4 regions of the Paenibacillus rhizoplanae genome follow, and region 1 is predicted to be linked to each of the others. Evidence: riboswitches for the same ligand, from Rfam matches in the RefSeq annotation. Region 1 holds a riboswitch; each other region holds the start of a gene.
What was found. A riboswitch is a leader RNA that binds a small molecule or an ion and turns the genes downstream of it on or off. The one in region 1 is predicted to bind cyclic di-GMP.
Positions count from the first base shown of each region.

Region 2: it holds a riboswitch for cyclic di-GMP, as region 1 does, so the genes downstream of both, ACFSX3_RS16485 (transglutaminase-like domain-containing protein) here and ACFSX3_RS09755 (thiamine pyrophosphate-binding protein) in region 1, are expected to answer to the same signal.
Region 3: it holds a riboswitch for cyclic di-GMP, as region 1 does, so the genes downstream of both, ACFSX3_RS09605 (flagellar assembly protein A) here and ACFSX3_RS09755 (thiamine pyrophosphate-binding protein) in region 1, are expected to answer to the same signal.
Region 4: it holds a riboswitch for cyclic di-GMP, as region 1 does, so the genes downstream of both, ACFSX3_RS31975 (choice-of-anchor A family protein) here and ACFSX3_RS09755 (thiamine pyrophosphate-binding protein) in region 1, are expected to answer to the same signal.

Region 1 covers NZ_JBHUKY010000020.1:10,318-15,468, forward strand. The annotation lists gene ACFSX3_RS09745 (hypothetical protein) at 44-394, opposite strand; gene ACFSX3_RS09750 (carboxymuconolactone decarboxylase family protein) at 546-926, opposite strand; gene ACFSX3_RS09755 (thiamine pyrophosphate-binding protein) at 976-2,589, opposite strand; cyclic di-GMP riboswitch class I at 2,737-2,833, opposite strand; gene ACFSX3_RS09760 (methyl-accepting chemotaxis protein) at 3,335-4,585, opposite strand; gene ACFSX3_RS09765 (helix-turn-helix transcriptional regulator) at 4,660-5,151, opposite strand, start outside.
Region 2 covers NZ_JBHUKY010000027.1:15-5,165, forward strand. The annotation lists gene ACFSX3_RS16485 (transglutaminase-like domain-containing protein) at 337-1,146, opposite strand; cyclic di-GMP riboswitch class I at 1,160-1,240, opposite strand; cyclic di-GMP riboswitch class I at 1,314-1,395, opposite strand; gene ACFSX3_RS16490 (class D sortase) at 1,521-2,174, opposite strand; gene ACFSX3_RS16495 (GtrA family protein) at 2,242-2,646, opposite strand; gene ACFSX3_RS16500 (glycosyltransferase family 2 protein) at 2,636-3,613, opposite strand; gene ACFSX3_RS16505 (glycosyltransferase family 39 protein) at 3,710-5,151, opposite strand, start outside.
Region 3 covers NZ_JBHUKY010000019.1:411,891-417,041, forward strand. The annotation lists gene ACFSX3_RS09600 (aldo/keto reductase) at 1-520, opposite strand, end outside; gene ACFSX3_RS09605 (flagellar assembly protein A) at 551-2,170, opposite strand; cyclic di-GMP riboswitch class I at 2,276-2,368, opposite strand; gene biuH (biuret amidohydrolase) at 2,886-3,569, shown strand; gene ACFSX3_RS09615 (ABC transporter substrate-binding protein) at 3,595-4,608, shown strand; gene ACFSX3_RS09620 (ABC transporter ATP-binding protein) at 4,623-5,151, shown strand, end outside.
Region 4 covers NZ_JBHUKY010000104.1:2,380-7,530, reverse strand. The annotation lists gene ACFSX3_RS31975 (choice-of-anchor A family protein) at 1-2,707, opposite strand, end outside; cyclic di-GMP riboswitch class I at 2,790-2,882, opposite strand; gene ACFSX3_RS31970 (hypothetical protein) at 3,639-4,004, shown strand; gene ACFSX3_RS31965 (ASCH domain-containing protein) at 4,368-4,790, opposite strand; gene ACFSX3_RS31960 (DUF2278 family protein) at 4,888-5,151, shown strand, end outside.

The DNA of each region.
Region 1 (5,151 bases):
GCCGTGAGTTTCAAGCAGATGATTTTGGTTTAAAAAAGATTAACTAAGCTTGTACGGTTGAAGTGATCTCCAGGTTCTCAAGTCCGGCTTTGCGGCCCAGGCGTGCCAGCTGCATTTTGAGGATCGGGTTATTCTCCAGGGTAAGACTTACTTTCTGGAAGCCGTCTGCCTTGAACATGATGAAGCAGCCTTCAAGCAGCGGCACAACATCAGGAGCGGTTACATTCAGCTTGCGGCAGTCGATATCCAGCGCATATTCAGCAGGGGTAATCGGGTTGATGGTCTGCTGGTAAGCCTGAATAGATTTGAGTCCGTCCTCGTTAGAAAAGGTTCCTTCCAGCTCAATATTGATTATTTTCTTCGCAGTGTCTGTCTTCAAAATAAATTGTCCCATGTTGATCTCTCCCTAAGTGTAAGTTTTAATACCTCCAAAATATCGTTCCTGCGACTCTATTCGACAAACCGCAGTTGAATTTGGGATATTTTACCTCTATTATAACCAGATCCGTCTAAAATTCGCAACCAGAAAGTCGAAAATTGTAGAATTATGAAGATTTTTCTCTGATCTCCTCCAGGGTATCCAGCAGCACATTAAAGGCCGAAATCACCCGGGGGGCACCGATACAAGGAACCAGATGCAGCAGCACACCCTTGATCTGCTCAACGGTCATGCCAACACGGAGCGCCATTACATAATGAACACCTAACTGCTCATATTGCCCCATCGTAATCAGAGACGAGATCACCGCAATCTCTTTCCAGTCAGAGCCAATCGTGGTCCGTTGAAAAATATCGCCATAGGCATTGCCCATGATATATTCGGCTAATTCCGGAAAATGCTCTTTGATTGGAGCCAGTGCCTTGGCCCCATAATCTCCAGAGAGATCAGTGAAATGTTCAAGTCCGCTGTTCATGTTCTTGTTCACGCTTTGGCCTCCTGATAGTAGGTTAGTAAAGGTGTGGGATACGGCTTCCTTACGTTAGATCCAGTGTACGGTGGGCCGTAGGAGGCATCTCATCTCGGTCAGTCAACAGCTCAATGACAGCTGCCTTGTTAAGGGCTACAGCTTCGCGGATTGCCGCTTCGAACTCTTCCTGCGTCTCACATCGGAAGCCGGCTGCACCCAGAGATTCGGCGAATTTCACGGCATCCATCGGAACCTCGAAGATCGTACCGTCAATCCGGCCGGTAGTTTTCTCCATGCCCTTGAGCGCCATATCCAGCTGCATATTGTTCACCACGATGAAAATCACCGGAATGTCCTGGCAAACGGCGGTGTTTATTTCAGCTCCGAGCATCATAAAACAGCCGTCCCCGGTAATACAGAAGACAGTCTCCCCGGGTGAGGCGGTCTTGGCGCCGATCGCCATGCCAATTGAATTGCCCATGCAGGCAAAGTAGGCATCGAATATGAAGCTGCCGGGCCTGCGCACATTGAACCATTTCACAGCATTGAAGCCATGGCTGCCGTCATCTACAAACACGCTGCTGTTGTACGGAATCAGATCGCTCATCGTGCTCAATACCGAAGCCAGAGAGAGCCCGTCCAGCACGGGCAGCTCGTCATTGTAAGCATTGGAGATTGTGATTTCATGCTTGGTAACCTCAGAGGAGTCCAGCTTCTGGAGATACAGCGCCAGGTTGTCCCGCAAATCCCCGCCGACAGCGATGGTGGATGAGGACAGTATTTTGCCGACAAAGGTTGGATCTACATCGAACTGGATCAGCTGCTGGGGATGATTCTCCAGCTTGAGGTTGCAGATGGTCATATCGCTGAGACGGGAGCCCAGAACAATGAACAGGTCGCTATTGTTCAGTAATTCATCCCCGTGCGAGGAGCCGCCAACGCCGACAGGACCGTGATAGAGCGGGTGATCATAAGCTATGGCGCCTTTGCCGCCTGGAGAGGTGACTACAGGAATGTTGAAGGTTTCGGCCAGCTGGACCAGTTCCTGATGGGCCCCCGAGCGGTTGACGCCTTTACCGGCAATGATCAGAGGTCGGGCGGATTCATTGATCGCCGAGATAACCCGTTCATAGTTTTGGTAGCTGACCAGCCCTTCGCGTTCCGGCAGAACAATCCGGCATTCCGCGAGCCGCTCTGTCTGCACATCAAACGGAATGCAGAGATGGACCGGACCTTTTTTGTCACCGAGGGCGATGGATAGGGCATGGTTGAAAATCGTGCTGAAGTGATCGCCGCGTTCAACAAGCTTGCTGAAGAGGGTGGCCGGCCGGAACATATCCGCCAAATCAGCCAGATAGGAAGAGGAATCCTGACATTGGGGAATGCCCAGCTCCTTGATGGACTGGTGGCCAGTGATAAAGAGGACGGGAAGATTATTGGCCTTGGCATGCGCTGCTGCGGTGAGCAGGTTCGTTCCGCCCGGACCGGAGGTGCCGAAGGCTACCCCGAGGCTGCCGGTCTTCAGAGCATAACCGCCGGCTGCGAAGCCGGAGCTGGATTCGTGCCGGCCGGGAATAAACTGAATGCCATAGTCAACCATTTTCAAAGCGATGGGGCAAATAGACTTGCCAATGATTCCAAAAGAATGTGTCACTCCTAGATTACGTAATGCTTCCGCCATATAATCTGCAACTGTCTTCAGAACATCCACCCCGCAAGTTGTTATTTGTATACGTCAGCAATAGAAAACCTGTACTCAAAAATAGGAGCACAGGCCTGTTGCACGAATCACCATAATCAAACGCGAAACCTAAGGCGTTCACAGTTTTTCAGCAACCTGGCTGTCATGATCCCACTTCAGAAATGAGACTGTAGATCCATGGCTTTGCGTCATTCCCTTTCGGTGAATTTTGCCGGTATGCGGTTATAAATTAAGCAAAGGAGAATTTTCCTTTACAATATATTCCTTGCTCCTCTTTTGTCAATAACCCTTGTGAGAAGAAGCTCGGAATTTAGCGAATATTCAGGAGTAAAAATCGCTAGATATTTGGATTTTCAAACTTTTGAAAATGGTTGTCTCTGGAAGACTAAAGTCTTAAAATGCAAATGAATATTAAGGGCTATAATTTTGGAAAGTGAGCACAAAGCCTCATTGCATCCCGGGTTCGCTGCAAAACGTTATGATTTTATGAGAAATACAGGATTGAAATATCTGTTAATAGGTCTTAAGTATTGGCGTGGTGGAGAGTCTGCTACTAGTTAAGCTATGGTACTAGAACATTTATAGTAAAGAAGTGCAAAACAGGATTCTTCGTGTTATGCACAATTTCAACAATTTGTGAATATTACATAACACTCTTTGTTCTGCCCAAAAAAAGAGACACCTCCCGCAGAAAATTCCGCAGGCGTGTCTCTTTGTGCCGAGGCTAAAATTTGAAAATATGAATCGTTTTTTGCAGATTGAAGACTGCGGAGGTCATCTTCTCTGTCTCCTCAGCTACGGATTGCAGCGCGTGAATCTGTTCGTTCATCGCTGCGGATACCTCTTCGGTCCCTGCGGCGGTCTCCTGGGTGATGGCTGAGATATTCTCGATCGCCCCGGAGATCTTGAGCGCGCTCTCCAGCATAAGATCACTCTCTGCGGAGAAGGAGGAGATCTGCTCGGTTATGTATTGGACGCTATGTACAATTTGAGCAAAGATATTGGCCGTCTCCGTTATCATCTCATTCTGTACCTGGACTACCTCTTCGTTGATGGCGATGTTATCAATGGCCTGCTTGATATCCGCTTCAATGCTGCGTACCAGCCCGAACACCTCTTTGGTTGAAGCGGTGGATTCCTCGGCCAGTTTGCGCACCTCCTGGGCAACGACAGCGAAGCCACGGCCATGCTCGCCTGCACGGGCGGCTTCAATGGAGGCATTGAGTGACAGAAGGTTGGTCTGTTCAGCAATTTCGGTAATCGTCTTGGTAATCATCGTAATGCCGCGCGCGTTCTGCGACAGGGCTTCGATCGTATCCGCCACCTTCTGGGTAGCCTGGATGTTCTTGCGCATGCCTTCAGCTTGGGTATCCACCGATTGCCGTCCCTGTTCAACCAATTCCAGCGTATGTACAGAGCGTCTATTCATTTCCTTGGTGGAATTCGTATAATTGGAGACTTTGGTTTCGATATCCTTGATCGATTCGGTCATATCAGCGATATCCACCGAGATCTCGTTAGCACCGAGAGCCAGTTCATTGGAGGAGGAGGCCACCTGTGCCATTACAAACTTCAGGTTCTGATTCTTGTCTTCAATCCCGCGGCTGGCGTCCATAACCTGACGGGTAATCTGTGAGGCATCGGTGAGAATTTTTTTGAGCTTGTCAATCATGGTGTTGAAGGAGCGGCTAATGTCGCCCATGGAGCCATTCTCGTCGGCACGGCTGGTGAAGTCGCCTTTGGCAATCGTGTGCGTCACATTGGAGATGTCCTCGAAAGAAGATGTAAGCGTTCTCTCGATAAAGCGCGCAAGCGGGTAAGTCAGTGCTGCCAGGACTGCGACAAGAACAATGCCGATCAGCAGCCTGTCCATAAGGATTAGCGTGATTAAGACAGGAACAGCGAATAAAGCGGCAACCAGGTAACATCCGGTGACGATTTTTTGTTTCAACGGCAGCTTGTTCATCCAGTCCATAATGTAAAGTTCCCCCTATAAATAATAATGTGTATTGTAATATTATAGGGGATACTAGTGCATTTGGTCTATTATTAAAAATCGTATAATGCTGCCGCTTCACGCAGAGCCGAAGCAACCGTATCCGCAAGCTCAGGCGGTGCGGTCACCTTGATGCCCTGACCCAGGGACAGGATGATCCGGCACGCAGATTCCGGCGTGTTGAACTCGGCCTCGGCCCTGATCCAACTCGGGGCTTCAGAAGGCTCCTGGTGCAACAGAGTGACGTATCGCTCCTTCTGCAGCTCCTTCATCGTGAGATCCCTGACAAGCAGGCTGGCGGGGTACCTGGGCAAGGCAGACTTGAACGCGGCGGTGGAGGCCTCCCAATAGTGTGGCAGGTCGAAATCCTCCGGCTGCTCAAAAGACTCCTCTGTGACTTTGGCCTCAGTGATTCTGGAGACCCGGTAAGTCCTCAGCTCGCCATCATGCCCCGCGACCAAATACCAGACGCCGCGCTTGACTACCAGCCCCAGCGGTGCAACCAGCCGCTCGGCAGTGTCCTCCCCGCGCAGATAGGTGATTCG
Region 2 (5,151 bases), on a different contig from region 1:
TGAAACATCTGACGAGAATTTTCATTCTCATTTTGGATCTCGCCGAAGCGATTTCCGATACTCACTCGTTGTTCAGTTTTCAAAGATCAAGCTCGTTGTCAGCGACGATTACTTCGTCACCAGCAACTCTTATAATATATCACGTTCGTTTGAACAATGCAAGCTTTATTTTGAAATCACTTTTTTAAGTAATCTCTCATTTCCTTTGCCGTTCCAACAACGCTTATTTATAATAACCTATCCCTCTATTAAAAAGCAACCTTTATATAAATAAAAATAACCCGCTTAAACATTAAGCGGGTTATTCTCAGGAAATGCTATAGTTCACAGCTATTCTTAGTAGAATTTCGCTGCAGTATATTTGCTTGCTGCTTTGACCAGTTCTGTTGACGCGGTGTTCTTACCCAGACCTGCATCCACTGTAGTATCAATCGTTACCCATTTGCCGTTCATGAACACTTCGTTCCAGGCATGGTATGAAGTTACATAGCTTGTATTCCCCATAACCAATTTGGTAGGAATGCCTTCACTGCGGAGCATAGTAGCGAACAAGGATGCGTAATCGTAGCAGATACCTTTGTTGGTAGCCAGTGTGTTATCGTTGTTCGGAATATAATCTGTGCTTACGCTGTTAGCCAGAGAGTAGTCATATTTCACGTTAGCTACGATGTAATTGTAGATAGCCTTAACTTTGTCTGCATCTGTGGTCAGACCCTTTGTAAGCTGGGCTGCCTTTTGAACGGATTTATCGGAAGAACTCCATTTCACATTCTGTACAGAGCTCAAATATACGGCATTCACATTGCTCATTGAGAGAGATACAGTCTCGGAAGATAGTACTTTGTATTTGTTGCCGGTAGTATTCTCAAGAACGGAGACCTTGTAAGAGCCATTTCCTTGTTGCAGCGGGAACGTCTCGGTTGGTTTGGAAGTGTATAAGTTGTAAGTATAGCTGTTATTGTCTTTGGTAATCATGAGCTTCATCTTCTTGTCCTTAGGAACATCATATGAAACCCCGATAACCCCTTGACCAAGTTGTCCAACATTTAACCAGCTTGAATCTGCATTAGCTGCTTGAGCAGTGCCTGTCTGCACGGAAGTGACAATCACAAAAAGTGTAATCAACATTAAATATAACTTCTTCATGGATAAAACCCCTTTCGGTAGCTGGCTGCCATCCTTACGGGAAGGCCCTTTAGCTTTGCGTCCCTACCTTTCGATAGGTTTGCCGTTATCGTATAAGCTTTATCTGTCCAATCTACTACCATATAATTACAGATCCAGAATTAAAACAAACAAAAAAAGCCTCTTCATTCGGTAGCTGGCTGCCATCCATGAAGGGAAGGCCCTGTAGCTTTGCGTCCCTACCTTTCGATAGGTTTGCCGTTTATCGTGTATTAGCTTTCATAGTTATATCTTACCATATCTCTATCTATTAGCAAGACCCAAATCGCTAGATTCCACAAAAATAGTCTAAAATTTTATGTTTTTTCGACTTTTATTGCCTTGTCTTGGACAAGTCAGGTTAACTTCGCATGAATGATGAGTCTGTGGGTCGGGTTGACAAGCGGATCGCAGGTAATGAGGGTCAGAATCTTATCATCATCCTTTCCCTTCAGTACCGAAATATCGGTAGGCTCTACAATAGATACATCATATACAACATACTTGTATTCCTGGCCGCTTGTAATAACAGTAATGGTATCCCCTTTACCGATCTCATCCAGTCTGTTGAACAGCCGTCCTGCCGTTCTTGACCGGTGTGCCGCAATCGCTGCGTTGCCTACCGCACCAATCGGAGCAGTCTCCTTCATATGCGCCGCGGCATGCTTCATATTAGTTTTGGTGGCGCCCTCCAGTACAGGCAGCTTCAGATCGATTTTGTCGATTTCAATAATGGCGGTGATCTTGCCTCCAACTTCAATCTCGGGCGCTGTAGTGGGCACCGGCTCTTCCGCACCGGACTCTTCCGCCAGCAGCTGGGTGACCTCCGCATAGGGCTTGCTCAGATCCTGACTGGCAGGAGCCGTAGCCGAAGGAACGATTTCACTATAGGCCTGTTCAGCCTCTTCCAGCAGCTTCTGCTGCTGACGGTCCTCGTACCATTCGCTTCCTTTGGGGTAGAGCATAATCAGAACCCCGGCAAGTATAATCAAATAGGATAACTTCCGCATGACAATCGCCTCCGCAATATAGAATAAGTGCTAACCCCGCAGGACACGAGGAAGATGTACTGTACCTCTAGAATACCCACTTCCGGCTTCCAAAGAAATTAATGATCACTGTAATGAAGGTAACCAGCACCTTGGCCATCAGCACCTGGATTCCCAGGCGATCAGTCAGCAGATGAATCAGCAGTACCGAAATGCCCAGCACCAGCAGATTCAGCACAATAAATCTCACCAGCTGCATCCGGTCAAATCCGCCATTCCCGCCTCTGTCCCGGCCCTTGAAGGTCACCTTTTTATTCCAGAAAAAGCTGTTTGCCGTCCCGGCGCTGTAGGAAATTATCTGTGCAGGGGTGTTAAGCATCCCCAGGGAATGCAGCAGGGTAAATACCGCGAAATCAATGAACGTGTTAAGCAGGCCCACTGCATTGAATTTCAGAAACTGGATCATGCCTGCACGCCAAGCCTTATCTTGCATAATCGCTTTCCTTCCGCGTGTCTTCGGTCTCCGCATCCGGGTAGCCTTTGGTCTCGCTAACGATATAGAGCGGTCTGTCCTTCGATTCATCATAGATCCGTCCAATGTACTCCCCGATTACACCGAGCAGCATCAGCACAATGCCGTTAAACAGCAGGTTAACCCCGACAATGGACGCCCAGCCCGGCACGGTCCAGGAGGTGAAGACCTTCTGGAATAAGACCAGAAACAGGTAGAGGAAGCTGGAGAAGGACAGGAAGAAGCCGACATAGGAGGCGATTTTGAGCGGCTTGTGCGAAAAGGAGGTGATTCCGTCGAGCGCGAAGCGGATCATTTTTTTGAGCGGATATTTCGTCTCCCCGGCGAAGCGTTCCTCCCGCACATATTCCACCATGGTCTGCCGGAAGCCAACCCAGCTCACCAGCCCCCGCACATAACGGTTCTTCTCCTTCAGGCCGCGCAGCACATCGCAGACCTTGCGGTCGATCAGCCGGAAGTCCCCGGTATCCGTAGGAATTTCTACACTGGTCATGCTGCTTAGCAGACGGTAAAAGATTTTGGCCGTCACCTTCTTGAAGAAGGTCTCTCCGTGGCGCTTCAGCCGCTTGGCATAGACTACTTCATAGCCTTCCTTCCACTTGGCGATCATCTCCAGGATGACCTCAGGCGGGTCCTGGAGATCCGCATCAATCACCACAACAGCCTGACCTTCAGCATAATCCATACCCGCCGTAATCGCCACTTGGTGGCCGAAGTTACGCGAGAAGTCAATCAGCTTGACATGTTCATCCGTATTACTGATTCCGCGCATAATCTCAGCCGTACGGTCCCGGCTGCCGTCATTGACGAACACAAGCTCATAGGAATCCCCGCAACCATCCATTACTTTTTTGAGCCGCTCGTAGGTTATCTGAATGACTTCCTCCTCATTGTACATGGGGACAATTACACTATATCTGGCCTTCACAAGGGTTCCTCCTAAATTTGTTGTAAGCCACAGCTTCCTTGATGCGCTTCATCAATATCAGCTTTGAACATATATCCGGCTTCTGAAGCTCCCCTCCTAGAATACCCAGGAAGGGAACCAGCGAAGGACATGAATGATATAACTGCTGTTCACCTGCATGCCGGATAATACCGGATAGAACATTACAAACAGGATGGCGGCGGCCGCAACATAGGCGTACCGCAAATATCTGGCACCCTGGAACCTGCCGTCAAGCAGCTTCAGGATGTATACAATGGATAGAATCATAAACGGCACCATTGCAAAGTAATGGTACAGGAACGTCTCACGCGGCACAAGCATCCATGGAACATATTGTGAGAAGAAGCCGATCCAGATCATGTACAGGTTCTTGTCCCGGCGCTTCACGGTGAACCATACGGCGGCCAGCATCGCGAAGATTCCTGTCCACCAGATCAGCGGATTCCCCATCGTTACTATGCTGCTCGCCTTGCCTGCCGGCAAGCCTTCGCCGCCGCTGAAGAACCATACGGGACGCTTCATGAACGGCCACTCCCACCAGGAGGAGGCGAATGGATGGGTAGCAACAAGCTGGCTGTGATAGTTGTACATATTCTTCTGGGCATCAATCAGCCCCTTAAGGGTGAACCCCTCTGCCGACGCAGACAGTGAGGGAATGAAGGACAGACTATATACGATCCCCGGAATGACAATGAAGAATCCTATACAGCTGGCCAGGGTGATCACGGTATTCTTCCAGAAGGACTGATCTGCCGTCCTGCAGGCGGCTTTGAGGTCCTGTCCGGTTAGCTTGCCTTCAGCCAGCAGCCGTCCGGCGGCCTTGTATTCCCTATAGCGTTCAAGCAGCACCAGTGCCAGCATAATGGCAAGGCCTGCCCCGCCGTAGACGACAATCCATTTCGAGGCAACCCCGATTCCGAAGAACAGTCCTGACCAGAACAGCGGAACCAGTGTGGTCCGTAGCGGCACCCGGTAGAAATTCATCGTGTAATACCGCTGCATGAAATAGAACATAAGCATAATGAAGAATACACCGTACACATCGATGGTCGATATCCGCGTCTGGGTGAAATGCATGAAGTCCAGGGCGAACAATCCTGCTGCCAGTGCTGCATAGGTAGTCTTACGGAACAACCGCAGGGCCATGATATAAATCAGCGGCAGCATCGCAATCCCGAACAAGGTGCCGATGACCCGCCACCCGAACGGATTGACGCCGAACAGCTCCATGCCTACCCCGATCAGCAGCTTGCCAAGCGGCGGGTGCGTGTTCTCATAAGGCACTATATTATGGTAATGCTCATAAGCCGTACGGGCATGATAGATCTCATCAAAATACGTACTGTTCATGAAATTAGAGTTCTCCGGTATGACGGACTGCTCATCGAACAGATTGGCCGGCGTTCCTCTTTTAGCTGTTGCCCCCGAATCAGGTGTCACGCTTGCTATGGTCAGAGGAACCTTAGGAGCCCCCTGCTCATAGAACGCCATCTCATTGAGGGTGAAGCCTGGAGACG
Region 3 (5,151 bases), on a different contig from region 1:
TGGAGATGTATTTCGCCCAGTTACGGGCTTCACTGATCCCGAGCGCTTTCATCAGCTCCCAGGCGGCATAATTGGAGGCTCCGATATACCGCACCTTGCCTGCGGAGATCAGATCATCCAGCGTGCGCAGTGTTTCCTCCAGCGGTGTGTAGGGGTCGAAGGTGTGGATCTGATACAGATCCACATAGTCTGTCTTCAGGCGGCGCAGGCTGCCCTCCAGCTCCTGCATCAGATGATGGCGCGAAGAGCCGCTGCCGCCGGGTCCCTCATGCTTCGGCAATCCGGCTTTGGTCGCCAGCACTGCGCTCTGGCGTCTGCCTTCAAGCGCAAGGCCGATGATCCGCTCCGATTCAGAGCCGGCATAGATATTGGCGGTATCGATGAAATTGATGCCCTGATCCATAGCGGTGTGCAGAATGCGGACCGAGGTCTCCTGATCTGCGCGTTTGCCGAATGAATTGGTTCCAAGACCCAGAGCAGATACCTGCAGGCCGCTATTGCCCAGACGGTTATATCGCACGCTCTCACTTCTCCTTATATAGTAGTAGTCTTAGCAGGAATCACGCACAAGCAGCTTGCCGCCAGACTCCAGGCGGCTCTCCTGCGACCGGGCAAGATTAATCACCGCATGCTCCTCCTGGAGCAGCTCAATCTCCTCGCCCAGCTTGAGGAGCAGCCTGGAGAAGAGGCTTAGGACACTGTCTGTGATGTACCCGGTGAATTGTCCCGGATGGGCGAATACCTCAAGCATCTGCCAGAGCTGGTCCGTGCCGGAGCCGAACGCCCCGTTCATACGGCTCAGCGCAGCCTGGAGATCGCGGATCAGGCTTTCGAGGTGGCTGTATTTACCCTCCAGCAGCAGCATGACCACCAGGCCGTATTTCACGGATTGCTGGCGAGATTCCACGTTCTTGGCCAGCTGGCGCGCTGCCTCACGCAGTCCGTCCGCCTCAGTCCGCAGCAGGCTTGCGAGGCTGTGCAGACGATGCTGCTGTACCCCCGCGTGTCCGGCGTACAGGCCGCTGCCGGTGACCTGGCCGCTAACATAAATACTGCCGGTAGCTATAATTGTGGATTGGCGTATATCTCCATAGACGTACACATTACCCAGGGCTTCGATACGTACAGGTCCTTCCAGATCTCCCGGTACAATGACGTCGCCTGCAAACATAACATCGCCCGCAGTATCCGCCGTCTCCCTGGTCAGCAGACGGACCGGAGGGAAATCACATATCCGGACGCTGCCGTTTCCTCCGCAGATGCGGGGTCTGCCGGTATGCCGGGCCACGATATTACCACAGGGGAGGAGCTTGGCATGGTTACCGGCAGCGAAGTAGACATCCTGCGGAGGGGGAGGGGGCAGGACTCTGCCGTCTGTGTCGAAGCCGGGAATGCCCTCTTCCGGCGGCAGTTTGCGGGCGAAGACTTCGCCTGCGAAGGTAAAGGGGGCTCCCGGGAAACGGAGATACTCCAAGGGTTCCGCAGGCTTCTGACCCGGGGCTCCCTGTCCCTGAAACATCCGGTTCCCCTCTAGTGTATGCTCAGGCAGCAGGAATTCCAGCCGTGCTTCCTTGCCGGGCAGCGGGGCTCTTCCTTCAGCGATGCATACGGGAAGATATGTAGGGTTCTCCAGCTCCGCGTACAGGGCGGGAATGTTCAGGTTGCGCAGAATAAAACGGTTGTCCAGTGAGGCGATAATCTGTTCTATAGTGAGCGTGGACAGCAGCATCGCCGGGTTGGGCTGGGCACGGACGACCGCCTCGAAAGCAGCGGGACAGTTGACCAGATTCCAGGCGTACTTCTCTGCACGGTATAGAGTGAAGTGGACCTTGAGCTTGTCAGGCGATACGGTAATTTCGTATTGCGGCTTCTCGCAGATCTCCCAGGTGATATAATCCGCCTTCGTCACCTCGGTTGGTTCTGTAACGGTCTTCCAGTTGATCTTCAGGACAACAGGGTGGATCGCAGAAATCCGGGCGGGAGCGCCTCCGGGCAGCGGAGGCGTAATGAATATCTGGTTGTCCTGCACGAGGATAATTCCATTCTTATCTCCATGTGTCCCGTCAGAAGCTCGGCCCTCCACAGAGAATGAATCCAGGAGCCCTTTACGTTCGAGCATCAGGGACTCTACGAATTCATATCGGCTTGGTTCGATATAATGCTGCGGCATGGTTGTAACCTCACTTTTTCGTATGATCAATGGCAATTCGTACAGAAAAAGAACATCATCAAGCCCGGGAGGACTTCCCGTGAACAGCCGGCTTAAGTGGTCTCTATTGGCAGCCTGGCGACCTTAAACGCGGGATTTGGCGTTCTTAGGCCCATGGCTTTGCGTCCTGCCCTTTCGGGAAGTTTGCCTTTAGAAATAGATCAATGATATACATCCTGTAGAGGTGGTTATTTGTAGTCGACTGTAATCGACAAAAAGAGTCATAAATAGTTCTTGCGTGGCATTAACTTCTGCAAACAAGCTTAATTCTAGTACTTAAAGAGCTATTTTTCAACTATATTATGCCTATTTATCAAAAAACTCGAAATATGCAGCTCTATTTCGACAAAAAAACTGGTTTCCCAGCGCTTACATCTTATGGAAGCCATGAGAACAAGAAAAGGGGGAACTGTCCTCTGCGCCCGGCAGGTGGAAAAAGAAAAAAGCAGCGGACGGCCAAATGTTTACGGCAGCGACGACCAAGCTTTGTGTTTTTGTGTAATGTATATGTTAGATATGTAAATAAACACAAACATTCAGTATATTATTTCGTAATAAAACCGAAGACATCCCAAATTCATTGTAATATAATCTAACTCATACCAAGGAAACGCGAATTAATGTTAACTAAAATAACATTAATGGAGATAGCGACATCAGGAGAGGAGCATAAATCATGCAGATTGCAGCAACACCTTACATCTGGCCTTATGACGGGGCAGTTGACCCGGCGAAGACAGCGCTGATGATTATCGACATGCAGACGGATTTTTGCGGCAAGGGCGGTTACGTCGAGAGAATGGGTTATGACCTCTCATTAACGGCAAGAGCGATTCAGCCCATTCAGCGGCTGCTGGCACGTATCCGGGACATCGAAGGGTTCACCGTGATCCATACCCGCGAGGGGCATAAGCCGGATCTGTCGGATCTGCCGGCGAACAAAAGGTGGCGCAGCCGCCAGATCGGGGCCGAGATCGGCTCCGAAGGACCGGCGGGACGAATCCTCGTGCGGGGGGAGCGCGGCTGGCAGATCATTGAGGAGCTGGCGCCTGCCCGCGGAGAGTACATTATAGACAAGCCGGGCAAAGGCAGCTTTTATGCAACGGACCTGGACCTGATCCTGAAGAATAAAGGAATTACCCATCTGATTCTGACCGGTATTACTACCGATGTCTGTGTACACACCACGATGCGGGAGGCCAATGACCGCGGGTACGAGTGTCTGATCCTTGCGGATTGCACGGGAGCAACGGATGAAGCGAATCACCTGGCGGCGCTGAGTATGGTTCAAATGCAGGGCGGGGTGTTCGGCAGTGTAAGTGATTCACAAGCGGTGCTGCGTGCGCTGGAGCAATACTAAATCATTCATAAACGGGGGAATAACCATGTGGAACAAGTCCAGAACGAAAGCGCTGATGCTGTTAACCTCGCTAATGCTGCTCCTGACTGCCTGCGGTAACCATACGGAAGCCGGGAAGGCCGAAGGCCAGGGAGCGGAAGGCTCAGGCGAGCTGAAAAAGGTGGTGCTCCGGCTGAAGTGGATTCACCAGGCGCAGTTTGCCGGCTTTTATACCGCAGTGGAAAAAGGCTTCTATAAAGAAGCGGGGCTGGATGTTGAGATCCGTCCGGGGGGTTCGGATTTCCCGGCTGTGCAGATGGTAGCTTCCGGCAGTGAGGAGTTCGGAGTTACCGGTGCCGACCAGGTCGTTATCGCCAGAGAGAAAGGCGTCCCGGTCAAAGCGTTGTCCGCAATCTACCGCAAAACCCCGTTCGTCATGTTCACGCTCAAAGAGTCCGGGATTAAGACGATGGAGGATCTGGCCGGGCAAAAGGTGGGCATAAAGCTGGGCGGCAACGAAGAGCTGACCTTCCGGGCCATGGAGAAAAGCGCGGGCATCGACCCTTCGCGAATCGAAGAAATGCCGGTCAAATATGATCTGAGTCCGCTGTTAACCGGTCAGGTTAAGGCCTGGCCCGGATATGTTATTAATGAAGTGCTGGCTGTAGAGGAGCAGGGCAAGGAAGTGAATATTATCGACCCGAACGACTATGGCATCAATTTCTATGCCGATACTTTGTTCACTACGGAGTCTGTCATCAAGAAGGACCCGGAGATGGTCGCAAGCTTCGTGCAGGCCTCTATGCAGGGCTGGGATTATGCGGTCAAGCATCCGGAGGAGGCGGCGGAATTCGGTCTGAAATATGGCGAGAAGCTGGATCTGAAGCATGAGGTCAATATGATGAAGGCCAGCATTCCGCTGCTTGATCCGGAGAAGCTCCCGCTGGGATCGATGGACGAGGCGTCCTGGGAGACGCTGCAGAAGAATCTGGTCGAGCTGGGCTTTGTGAAAAAGGAACAGGACCTAGGCGGATTGTTCACCAACGAGTTTTTGAAATAAGGAGGGACCCGATAATGACAACAGCGATCAAAGAACAGCTGGATTCTGCCGCCGCGCAGCATCCCGGTACCCGGGAAACCATGCTCTCCCTGCGCAATTGCTCTCTTTCCTTCGGCAACGTGCCTGTGCTGGATCAGGTCAGCCTTGATGTATACCGCAATGAGTTCATTTCGATTCTCGGACCGAGCGGCTGCGGGAAATCCACAACACTCCGGCTGATGCTGCGGCTGTTAAGCCCGGAAGCCGGTGGAGAGGTGGCGTATGCTTCCCCGGATCTGTCCCTGGGCATGGTCTTTCAGAAGCCGGTCCTGATGCCGTGGCTCAGTGCGCTGCAGAATGTAATGCTGCCGCTTGAACTGGGCGAGAAGAAGAAATTCAGCAAATCCGAGGCACGCGAAAAAGCGGAAAGTGCCCTGCGCCTGGTCGGCCTTCAGGATTATCTGAACCACTTCCCGCATCAGCTCAGTGGCGGGATGCAGCAGCGGGCAGCGATTGCCCGGGCTCTGGCGGCCGATCCGACGGTGCTGCTGATGGACGAACCGT
Region 4 (5,151 bases), on a different contig from region 1:
CCGGTGTTGCTGCTATTGGCGCAACCGCAACAGCCGGTGTCGGCGTTGGTGCCGGTACTGTTGTAGCTATTGGAGTTGCTACAGGTCCAAGCGGCAGCGGATCATCATTCACAGCCACATCATTGCTCACGATAAATCCGATAATCGGAGTCGGCGTAGGCACTGGAGGGAAACTGAACGGCGGCGATATTGGCGCTGGCGTTGTTACTGGTGTTGGATCTGGTGTTGGCGTTGGTGTCGGCGGCGGCGTCGGCGTTGGTGTCGGCGTCGGCGTTGGTGTCGGCGTCGGCGTTGGTGTCGGCGTTGGTGTCGGCGTCGGCGTTGGTGTCGGCGTAGGCGTTGGTGTCGGCGTCGGCGTTGGTGTCGGCGTTGGTGTCGGCGTTGGTGTCGGCGTTGGTGTCGGCGTCGGCGTTGGTGTCGGCGTTGGTGTCGGCGTCGGCGTTGGTGTCGGCGTCGGCGTTGGTGTCGGTGTCGGCGTTGGTGTTGGTTCTACCGTAGGTGTTGGTGTCGGTGTCGGTTCTACCGTCGGTGTTGGTGTCGGTTCTACCGTCGGTGTTGGTGTCGGTGTTGGTTCTACCGTCGGTGTTGGTGTCGGTGCCGGCGTTGGTGTCGGCTCTACCGTTGGCGTCGGTGTTGACTCTGGTGTCGGTGTCGGCGTTGGTTCTACCGTCGGCGTTGGTGTCGGTACTGCCGTTGGCGTTGGTGTCGGCTCTGCCGTTGGTGTTGGTGTCGGCTCTGCCGTTGGTGTTGGTGTCGGTACTGCTGTTGGTGTCGGCGTTGGTTCTACCGTCGGCGTTGGCGTCGGCTCTGCCGTTGGTGTTGGTGTCGGCTCTGCCGTTGGTGTTGGTGTCGGTACTGCTGTTGGCGTTGGTGTTGGCACTGCTGTTGGTGTCGGCGTTGGTTCTACCGTCGGCGTTGGCGTCGGCTCTGCCGTTGGTGTTGGTGTCGGTACCGCCGTCGGCGTTGGCGTCGGCTCTGCCGTTGGTGTTGGTGTCGGCGTTGGTGTCGGTACCGCCGTTGGCGTTGGTGTCGGTTCTGCTGTCGGCGTTGGTGTCGGTACCGCTGTTGGCGTTGGTGTCGGTACCGCTGTTGGCGTTGGTGTTGGCACTGCTGTCGGCGTCGGTGTCGGTACTGCCGTTGGTGTTGGCGTCGGCTTCACGGTTGGTGTTGGCGTCGGCTTCACGGTCGGTGTCGGCGTCGGCTTCACGGTCGGCGTTGGTGTTGGCTTCACGGTCGGCGTCGGCGTCGGCTTCACGGTTGGCGTTGGTGTCGGCTTCACAGTTGGCGTTGGCGTCGGCTTCACAGTTGGCGTTGGTGTCGGCTTCACGGTCGGTGTTGGCGTCGGCTTCACAGTTGGCGTTGGTGTCGGCTTCACGGTTGGTGTTGGCGTCGGCTTCACGGTCGGCGTCGGCGTCGGCTTCACGGTCGGCGTTGGTGTTGGCTTCACGGTCGGCGTCGGCTTCACGGTTGGTGTTGGCGTCGGCTTCACGGTCGGCGTCGGCGTCGGCTTCACGGTTGGTGTTGGCGTCGGCTTCACAGTCGGTGTCGGTGTCGGCTTCACGGTCGGTGTTGGCGTCGGCTTGACTGTTGGTGTTGGCTTTGGAGTTGGAGTGCACACAGGTGTCGGGCTAGGTTTTACTGTTGGTGTAGGTTTCACTGTAGGTGTAGGCTTTACCGTCGGTGTTGGCTTCACGGTTGGTGTTGGTGTCACCGTCGGCGTTGGCTTCACTGTAGGTGTTGGTGTTACCGTTGGCGTTGGCTTCACGGTTGGCGTTGGTGTAGCCGTTGGTGTCGGTGATGGACTAGGTGTCGGCGTTGCGGTCGGCGTCGGACTCGGCGGCGGCCCCTCTCCTTCGTACAATCCCAGGTGCATCTCTACCCCGCCGCTAAAAGATTTTGCAATCAGGGTTCCGTACAGCTCTGCTCCGGCATAATGAACATCCGCTCTAGGTGCGAGGATCGTCCCGAAGAATGAGGTATATTCGATATTCACCTCAGAGGCTTCGTAAAAGTTGAACAATACTTGACTGGCTCTGCCGTTACTCATTGAAAAGCTCGGCACATTGACTGTAGACCCGCTTATATTAATAATCAGCGTAGCGTTCTGGGCAATGTTGAATTCGATATAGTTGGTCTTCGCCAGTGTCGAAGCATCCAAATGAACTACATTGAAACGATCCGGTGCACTTATCTTGAGCTGTCCATAATGATTATCGCCAATCTCATTCGTGTCGGCCAAAGCCCCATACTCTGTGGATCGGGAGATCAGCATCCGCTGCTCGGCTGCAAAATCAATCGGGCTGGCATTTTTCTTCCCGCCCTTGATGTTGACACCAGGCTCATTGGCTGTAAAGCTATCCCCAAATACCACATTCCCATAGATCTCTCCACTACCTGAATGTACAAAATTCTTACCGGCCACAAGTACATCCGTCGGAGCAACATCCCTGTATGCTCTGGCTACTCCGTAACCTCCGGAGAGGGTAATGTCCCCTGCCGCTGCCAGGCGGCCCTCAATCTGATCATTGGCTTGTTTAAAATCCCCGAGGATAAAAGCATTAAAATTCCCTGCGACACCCAAAACCGGTGTTGGCGTATACGGTACCCCTGAAGCTGCTCTAACATCCGTCCCCCACGTAAAGGCACTGGATAAGGTCAATAGGCCCGCCATAATGATGGCGGCTGTTTTACGCACTCTTTTCTTCAATAGTCCACACCTCCTAGTTACTATTCTATGAATCTGTCACGAGACTATAACAACAAAAAAGACCGCCAAGAAGGGTTAGCTTCACGGCGGCCGGACGACCCTAGCCTCAACTTTTGAGACAGTAGATTCCTGACTTTGCGTCCCGTTCTTTCGATACGGTTTGCGTTTGTACATGATTTCGATATGAAATTATAATTTGCTTATGTAAATTCATTGTTGAGTCTATGACATTTGTTACTTTTGTACTAATTTCAGTTTATCCGCTCTCACACCCTATTGTCAATCCACTCCCAGTATATTTTTTGAAATTATTTTTTACGATGGTTCCTCATTGATCCCTTGTACCGTAAGGGTTAAGGGACAGTCCCTTTTTTATCTAGTGACGAAAAAAGTCGAGAAATCAGAGGATTGGCTGTAGCCGTTTGTCTCTCTTTTCTATAATACTATCAATTTATATCATTAAAATTTGATACATTCGTCCTATTTTATCGCCCTCAGCCCACCTCTACTCATCATCTGCTCCTGTTCAATGCAATTTTACCTATTTATGAGCATCTCAGCTCATAAAAAAAGTGCCGCCCATAGGGACGACACCTGCAAATAGAATTCATATATTTTGAATAAAAATGTCGCCTAGGCAGACCCGAACAGCTGAACCCAGCCAATCATCGATACCCAGAGCGGAACACTTAGAATGATCCCGAATACTAAACCACGGCGGAGACTTCCTTCATGACTCATTGCCATTCTCCTTTGAGCTGAAATTTTTTAATCCTCTATCTTTAATATTTCAATTTTAATATAAAATAATTCATTCTATTTTATTGTGAAAAATGTCACATTATTAGGATTAGTTTATAAAACCCATTGATTATTTTTTGAAGGATGAGTTACAATGCGAATATACGTTCTCTTCGAGGGGTTGAGAAGGATGCAAAGAGCAGAGAGCCAGGACAACCTGCTGGTCAAATCCTATATTTTGCTGCCGCTTATTCTATCCGCCTTCGAGCGCGATGCTTCTGCTATATCCTCAGAGCTGCGCACGCCTGCGCCTTATCTGGAGGTGATCCAGACGGCCGTCCATGCCGCTTCTGCCGATCTGCGGGAGGTCCGTGCCGGGATGCGCGCCCGTGGTCTGAAGGTCTATGAACAGCAGCGGCTGGAGGCAGGCGTTGAAGCCAAATTCATCTGTAGGGGTTATCACGAGCGGATGCTGCTGCTGGATGATGTGATTGCCGCCCAGGCCACTCTGCATATGCGCAGATATCTGGGTATGGAGAAGATGAAGCAGCGCTAACAAAAGAAGCCTGCCGCAAGCGGCAGACTTCTACATCAAATGATCGCCCGGATGCGGCTACATTAATAACGTCCAATACCCCAACGTGCCGCATATAACCACTACAGCTACCGGGTACAGGATTCTCCGGCTTACCTGATCCCTGAACGCAAGAAACAAACAAAGCATACAAAGCCATGCAATTAGAAGGCTTCCCATCTATTATGCATACGCTCCTTCCCGGCATTCCTGCCCCTCTCCAGCGGTAGACCGCCTCAGAGCACAACTATCCTTATATATAGGAAGATTTCCCGCCGAATATCCCAATTATACCAGCTGGCAGCCAATCTGGAGCAATTTTTCTTCACATTGCCGTCAGGAAATTCACAATTCCTCTTCCAGCACAGGATATTCCCAGAACCCCAGGCGTCCCTTAGCAGATATAGGATGTACCAGCGGAACAACCTCTTCCAGCTTCCAGGCATACCTTCCCTCGGCATAATTGCCGAATACATATTCATTGCCACCCGGCCAGCCCTGCTGCACCAGCTCCGGCGTCACCTCACAGCAATCCGCAATGCGGCTGACTGCAATGATCTTGCCCGTTGGCAGATTGTCTGCAGTGTAGCCATGACGGGCAAGCAACGACTGATACGGCTCCGTCCGGCAGATCGCCCTATTCACCTGCATCCCGGCATGGATGGCTAACTCCCCCCGGTGGGCGGTCCGCCAGGTCCTGGTTTCGATTTGTTTTTCTCCCAGCGCAATTAACGTGGCCCACGGCTGGCGAATGGTCAGGCATTTCATAATGTAGCTTGCCTCCTCTGATGAACACCTTTTTACTCAGAATTACTATGGCCTTCTATGGGAAACAATAATAGCTAAGAAGGGGGACTGACGAACTATGGGTAACGGATTAGATCAAGGGTACGGGGTATTAAAATGCAAATTATCCAATGAGGATACCATATATAAGCTAGGTGTCAAAAATAATCATGTCCAGGTACTGGTTGAGGTTGAAGGTAATATTAATAAAAAGTACAGGGCGGCTATCAATATCAGATCAAGCGCTAAAGCGGAACATTTACCGGAGGACACTGCAAATCAGGTGCTTTATTATGTGGGCGAAGATTTCAAAGCGGAAGAAACGGACCGTTGGCTCACGCTT